3 regions of the Paenibacillus lutimineralis genome follow, and region 3 is predicted to be linked to each of the others. Evidence: riboswitches for the same ligand, from Rfam matches in the RefSeq annotation. Region 3 holds a riboswitch; each other region holds the start of a gene.
The links. A riboswitch is a leader RNA that binds a small molecule or an ion and turns the genes downstream of it on or off. The one in region 3 is predicted to bind cobalamin.
Positions count from the first base shown of each region.

Region 1: it holds a riboswitch for cobalamin, as region 3 does, so the genes downstream of both, EI981_RS03225 (anaerobic ribonucleoside triphosphate reductase) here and metE (5-methyltetrahydropteroyltriglutamate--homocysteine S-methyltransferase) in region 3, are expected to answer to the same signal.
Region 2: it holds a riboswitch for cobalamin, as region 3 does, so the genes downstream of both, EI981_RS21500 (ABC transporter substrate-binding protein) here and metE (5-methyltetrahydropteroyltriglutamate--homocysteine S-methyltransferase) in region 3, are expected to answer to the same signal.

Region 1 covers NZ_CP034346.1:761,763-764,090, reverse strand. The annotation lists gene EI981_RS03230 (MTH1187 family thiamine-binding protein) at 27-326, opposite strand; cobalamin riboswitch at 825-1,128, shown strand; gene EI981_RS03225 (anaerobic ribonucleoside triphosphate reductase) at 1,316-2,328, shown strand, end outside.
Region 2 covers NZ_CP034346.1:4,809,526-4,811,853, reverse strand. The annotation lists gene EI981_RS21505 (TRM11 family SAM-dependent methyltransferase) at 1-394, shown strand, start outside; cobalamin riboswitch at 524-733, shown strand; gene EI981_RS21500 (ABC transporter substrate-binding protein) at 967-1,980, shown strand; gene EI981_RS21495 (FecCD family ABC transporter permease) at 1,977-2,328, shown strand, end outside.
Region 3 covers NZ_CP034346.1:3,869,241-3,871,568, reverse strand. The annotation lists gene EI981_RS17000 (replication termination protein) at 142-504, shown strand; cobalamin riboswitch at 616-813, shown strand; gene metE (5-methyltetrahydropteroyltriglutamate--homocysteine S-methyltransferase) at 929-2,328, shown strand, end outside.

The DNA.
Region 1 (2,328 bases), 3.1 Mb from region 3:
TGCAAGCAAAAAGTATAGTCATTACTCTAAAGCTTCTCACGAACGGAACGCAGCTTCTGCTCGGAGGAGCTCTCTTTATCGCGGCGATCATCGATCTTGATCGAGGTCGATACCCGCATAGCCCCAGATTGGAATGGCGCTTCATGAATGGCCCGAATTGCCGTGAATATATCGTCAAGCTGGCCCTCTATAATCGTGCTCATGGATGTCAGCGTATATGTAATACCTGCCTGCTTCTCCAACACTCGCTGCAACTCGGCTACATAAGAGCTAAGACTTGTGCTCCCCGTTCCTACCGGAATGACCGTCACTTCTACAATTGCCATCTTCAAGACTTCCTTTCCATTCCATATTAATTCTATTCTAACCATAACATAAGGTGGAATTCAAACTCAGAATCACTTGATCTGCTCAGATATTTCTAACGAAACTACAGAACGCTATTGCCGCGAACACAAGAGCAAATTAAATCTAACGAAACTACATATCGTTATTTGAGCTAAGTTCATGCTGAGATCCTCTATTTTGGTTAAATAGCGATACCCCGTTTCGTTACAATCTTTACTAGCCCCTTTTCATCCTAATAACGTTATCACGTTTCGTTAGAGACGGTTTACTAGTTGCCAGCCGAATCTCCCCCTACTCTCCAATTGCTATCCAATTTAAGCATCTGTGTGGTCCATAAAAGTTCACATTTTTTTTTCGGCCCTGACTCGCCGCATCACGTCTGCTTTCTACTGTTTTTCAGTTAATTTTCACTCTTAAATCCCCCATATGACCTGTTTACAAACACAATATATTGGGCTATGATCAATTCCAGACAACCAAATATAGTATGAACAGGTGGTTCGGAGCATTTTACACTACCGGATCTTAAAAGGGAAGCGCGGTGCAAATCCGCTGCGGTCCCGCCACTGTGACCGGAAGCTTGAGAGGCTTAACAACCTCTATAAGTGAGTGTTCAAAAAGGTCGGTTTTCAGGATTTACTTCGAGATCAAAAGCGAACTTTTTGAACAACCTCTATAAGCGATTCGTCGGCATCATGCCACTGCGGGTAAATAAGCCTGCGGGAAGGCGCCGCTGAATGACCCGGAAGCCAGGAGACCTGCCTGTTTCAATGACACCGCTAATGACCTGCGAGGAATCAGGCAGGTGTCCGTTTGCAGCTGCTACATACTATTTCAGCTATACACTATCGGAACACAGGAGTACTGTGTTTGATTGAGCGCAATCGGGCATTTTCGACCTTGAGGCAGGTTGGAAATGCTTTTTATATGTCTATAATGTCTAGTAATTAGAGGGGAGCACTTAGTTATGGCTTTATTAAATCGAATTTATACGGATCAGGAGCAAATGCTGGATGAGGTGATTCATTTAGGGGAAGAAATCGTTGCCAGCTCCAACCTTGATGCACTGCGCGAGAATGCAAACCTGAACGGCGAGAGCTTCTCCGGCAAAATGAGCAAATTTGGCAGTGAGTATGCCAAATGGTATGCGAATCACTTTGTGATGCCTAACCATCTGGTACAAGCTATTCAGGACAATATCGTCTATGTACATGACCTGGATCAATATGCCATCGGCACGACGAACTGCATCTTCATCCCATTTGATAAACTGCTCGCCGGGGGCTTCAACACCGGCAATGGCAGCGTCCGTCCACCTAATTCGATCATGACAGCTATGGCGCTGGTGGCGATCATTTTCCAATCCCAGCAAAATGCCCAATACGGCGGCGTCTCAGCCAATAAGCTGGATTACGATCTGGCCCCTTATGTAAGTAAATCGTTCGTGAAGTACTTCCGCAAAGGGCTTGATTACTTCGAAGAAGGAGACGAAGCGGCGGACTTGGGTGAGATCTCCATGGGTCGTAGCGACCTTCAGGAGCAATATCCAAGAACTTTCAAATATGCCTCCAAAGAGACCGAATCAGAAACTTTACAGGCTGCTGAGAGCCTGATTCATAACTTGAATACGATGTCGAGCCGGGCCGGCGGGCAAATCCCGTTCACCAGCATCAACTATGGCACTTGCACATCTCCAGAGGGACAATTGGTCATCCAATCCCTACTGAAGGCGACGATGCGCGGTCTGGGCAGCGGTGAGACACCGGTCTTCCCGATCCAAATCTTCAAATGTAAGCAAGGTGTCAACCAAGAGAAGGAAGATCCGAACTACCATCTATTCCTGATGGCTGCGGAGTGCTCAGCCAAACGACTGTATCCAAACTTCGCTAACCTGGATGCGCCTCTGAACCTGCAATACTATGATCCGGCCAATCCGGATACAGAATTCGCAACCATGGGATGTCGTACTCGCGTATTAAG
Region 2 (2,328 bases), 940 kb from region 3:
CGGCATGGGGAATGTGCTGATCGAGGCGTTGTCGATAGGGATGGATATTGTCGGCCGGGATATTAATCCGCTAGCGATTAAGGGAGCGCGTGTGAATTTGCACCATTTTGGCTATGATTCGAAAGGCTTGGTAGAGATCGGTGATATGAACGAGATAGATGAGCATTATGATGCCGCTGTTCTTGATATGCCTTATAATCTGTGTTCGGTACTTCCGCGAGATGAACGGATTAGAATGCTCACTAGTCTAAAGCGGATTAGCATCCAGTCGGTTATCGTCTCTTCAGAGCCACTTGAGGAGGAGATTCGCGAGGTGGGCCTTATGATCATGGACCAAGGAAAAATTCTTAAGGGTTCCTTTATTCGCAATGTGTGGCTATGCAGGAGCGAGTGAACGGGATAAGACTATCTTATTACAGTATTGCAGCAGTAGATAACGGTGCATGAACGGTTTTGGATATTGTGTTCAATCTTCTTTTCACCTATAATCCAATAGAGAAGATAGCCTTGCTTTAAGCTAATGAATTAAATAAATACTTGCTGGTCCTGAGTTGGCGGCGTATGACGCCATACACTCGGGTGAAAAGGGAAGCCGGTGTGAGTCCGGCGCGGTCCCGCCACTGTAAACAGGGACGAAGTCCAATTTGCCACTGTCAACTGTCAGGTTGATGGGAAGGTGGGCTTCAAGTCATAACCTGTAAGTCAGGAGACCTGCCGCGAGTATATGAGACGGTCCTTCGAGGAAAGGATGACGTTCTGCTAAGCTAAGATTGCAATCTGTAAATGGAGACTTCATGCTCTGTTTGGATCAGGCATAATACTTTGTAGACGTAACCCATCCCATCGGATCGGGTTTTCTTTGTTTTAAGTAGTAGTTCAAAAAGTCGGCTTTGATAAGAAAACCTGATCGAGGCTGCTAGCACAAGCAATGGCGTACAAGAACTTATTCAAAAGGAGAGGGAAAACTTGAAGAACTGGAGAAAAATATGGGCGGCTGCGCTGCTGACGCTCGTAATTATGGTCGTTGCAGGGTGTGGCGCCAATAATTCAACGAATAATGCCACGAACGGGGCGGCAAATAATAGTACGAATCAGGCTGCTGAGCAGAGCAGCAATAGCGGAAATGCAGGGGAAGCACAGCATACAGCTTACCCGCTTACTGTTAAGGATGATTTCGGCACAGAGGTCACATTTGATGCGGCTCCGCAGAAGATTGTCTCCTTGTCACCATCGGAGACGGAAGGTTTGTTCGCGATCGGGCTGGACGAGCAGATTGTCGGCGTCTCGGATAATGATGATTATCCGGAAGCAGCGCTGTCCAAGCCGAAGATGGGCGGCTTCCAAGTTAATGTAGAATCCGTTGTAGCGGCTGAGCCGGATCTTGTCGTTGTAACAGGGACGATGATCAAGGAAGAGACGATCAAGAGCTTGACTGATCTCGGGATTAAAGTATTTAAATCCAATCCGAAGACAGTTACTGATGTGATGGACCATATTAAGATGATTGGACAAATTACGGATCACCAGGCTGAGGCGGAGCAAGTTGTGAAGCAGATGCAGGATGAGCTGAATCAAGTAACTGAAGCCGTCAAAACGGTTAAAGAGGAAGATAAGAAAAAGGTATATATCGAGTTTTCGCCAGGCTGGACGGTTGGTAAAGGTGAGTTCATGGACGAGATGATCACACTTGCCGGAGGCACTAACGTAGCTTCCGATATAGAAGGTTGGAGTCAAATTAACGAAGAGAATATTATTAAGGCAAATCCTGATGTTATCCTATATGCCAAGAGCGTCATTGATAATAACAAGACCTTGGCCGAGATTATAAAAGAACGCAGCGGTTGGGATCAAATTACGGCGGTGAAGAATGATCAGGTCATTGGACTGGATGACAATTTGCTCAGCCGTCCAGGACCGCGCGTAACCCAAGGACTGATTGAAGTAGCCAAAGCAATCTATCCGGAATTGATGCAGCCATGAGGAAGAAGCTGGCCGGATACGGAATCATAGGTCTTGCTTTGCTCGCAATCACCATCTTGATCTGTATCGGGGTTGGCTCAGTATATTTGCCTGCTGGAGAGATTATCGCCATTCTCGCGCATCATATTCCATGGATTGGCGATCATATCACTCCAGATTGGAGCATGGCTTCTGAACAGATTGTTATGAAGGTTCGCCTTCCGCGAGTGATGCTTGGCCTGCTGGTCGGTGCTTCGCTCGCGGTAGCGGGCTCTGCTTTCCAGGGAGTACTGCGCAACCCGCTCTCTGATCCATTCACCCTTGGCGTGTCATCGGGTTCAGCGCTAGGGGCCGCGGTACTGATCTTCC
Region 3 (2,328 bases):
GCTGCTTAATTACTTTTACCTTAATTGCTACTCTCAGGACGATCTAGCTACCTTTCCACTACTTAAAAAGGGCTACTAAATCAACTATTGTGAAAAATTCATATATTAAGTATACTGGAAACAAAAGGGGGGTGACAGCCCATGGCTTTTATGATTGCCCAGCGGGCTTACATTAAGTTATACCTGATTACGAAGGTGGAGCAGCGGCGTGGATATGGTTATCAGATGCTGGAGGAAATGAAGGAGGAATTCAAGCTGTTCGGGTATGTGCCTCCGCTGAGCGAGATTTACCGGGCTTTACATGAGTTGGTGCAGGAAGGAGTTCTATATCGGACTAAGCAGTTGAAGGGAAATGATCCAAGCGTCGACTTTCAGGAGATTGTACTGTACCATTTTACGGAAGATGGACGGGACAAGGCTAAGCTCTACAAGAAGCAGGTGAAGACCGATCTCGATCGCTGTATTGGTATGCTGCAAAAGGCGGTTCAGGACAATTATAACTAGTTATAGTAAATTCCGATAAGACTACTGGTTGTATCGTATCCCGATGCAATGTATGATGATATCTAAGAATAAAACAAGTTCAAACAGGCCAATTTTGAACTACCTCTCAACTTAATATTTGTGGGGATAGGTGCTCCAGTCTAATGGATTGGGAGCTTAAAAGGGAAGTCCGGTTCAATACCGGCGCGGTCCCGCCACTGTAACAGAGGAGTCCGTTGCGATTCTTGCCACTGATACAAGTCTATCGGGAAGGCAGCATGAAGACGTTGAATCTGGAGCCAGGAGACCTGCCTATTCTGACAACACTGCATTACCTACGGGAGATAGGGAGGTGTTAAAGATTACTGCCATTGTATATCCATACAGAGGTTCTCTTTAGCACTGCTTAAAGGGAGCCTCTTTTTATTTAAACTGGACTGGATTTATGAACGTGTGTCTCATCAAACATTATTCATGGAGGTTGATTGAATTGAGCAAAATCGTAAGCGGTAATCTAGGGTATCCAAGAATTGGACGGAATCGGGAGTGGAAAAAAGCGATTGAGGCTTATTGGGCAGGACAAATCGCTGAGCCAGAACTGCGGGAACGACTGACGGCGATCCGCCTGGACAATTTGCGTACGCAGCAAAGCAAAGGAATCGATGTCATTCCAGTCGGTGATTTTACCTATTATGATCATGTGCTGGATACGGCGGTGATGTTCGGATTAGTCCCGGCACGATTCGAGTATGACGGCGTGGCAGTACCGTTAGACACCTATTATGCTATCGCCAGAGGAAATAAACAGGCTGCGGCTAGCGAGATGACCAAGTGGTTCAATACGAATTACCACTATATCGTACCTGAGCTTGGAGACAGAGAGCCGAAGCTGACTGTAAATTATCCGCTAGAGGCGTACCGAGAAGCGAAGCAAGCTCTGCAAATTGAAGGCAAACCCGTATTACTTGGTTTGTATACGTTCCTGAAACTGTCCAAAGGATATGCAGAGGGAGAGTTCAGCGTTTGGATCGACAAGCTGCTGCCGCTCTATATTCAGGTGCTGCGTGAGCTTGCGGCAGAAGGTGCAGCCTGGGTACAAATCGATGAGCCAGCTCTCGTAACAGAGCTAACCGCAGAGGATATCCAGCAACTTAATTCGATCTATAAGAAAATTGTTCAGGAAGTACCGGGAATCTCCATCATGCTGCAAACCTACTTCGCCGCAGTGTCCGGTTATCAGCAGGTGATTGCTCTGCCGGTGCAGGGAATTGGCTTGGATTTTATACACGGTCTAGAGGGCAATCTTGCGGCACTGCGAGAATTTGGCTATCCGGCAGGCAAGGTGCTCGGAGCAGGAGTCATCGATGGACGCAACATTTGGCGCAGCGACCTGAAGGCGGCCAAGCAGCTGTTGGATGAGATCGTAGAGCTAGCTCCGGAGGCGGAAAAGGTTATTGTGCAGCCATCGGGCAGCTTACTGCATGTACCGGTCAGCCTGCAAGGAGAGACGGAGCTAGAACCGCTTCTGAAGGAGGCACTGGCCTTTGCGGAAGAGAAACTGGATGAAGTCGCTAGTCTAAAGGAATCGTTCAGCAGCTCGTCCATTCCTGCCTTATTTGTGGAGAATGAGCAATCCATTCAGGCATTGTCTGCTGCTCCGGTCCGTAATCGTCATAATGTACGCAATAGGGTTGAGCAGGCATTGCAGCAGCCTGCGGAGCGGAAGAATGAATTCGCAGCACGCAGAGTGCAGCAGGAACAGAAATGGCAGCTGCCATTGCTTCCAACCACGACCATCGGCAGCTTCCCGCAGACGAAGGAAGTGCGTTCGGCACGGCAGAAATG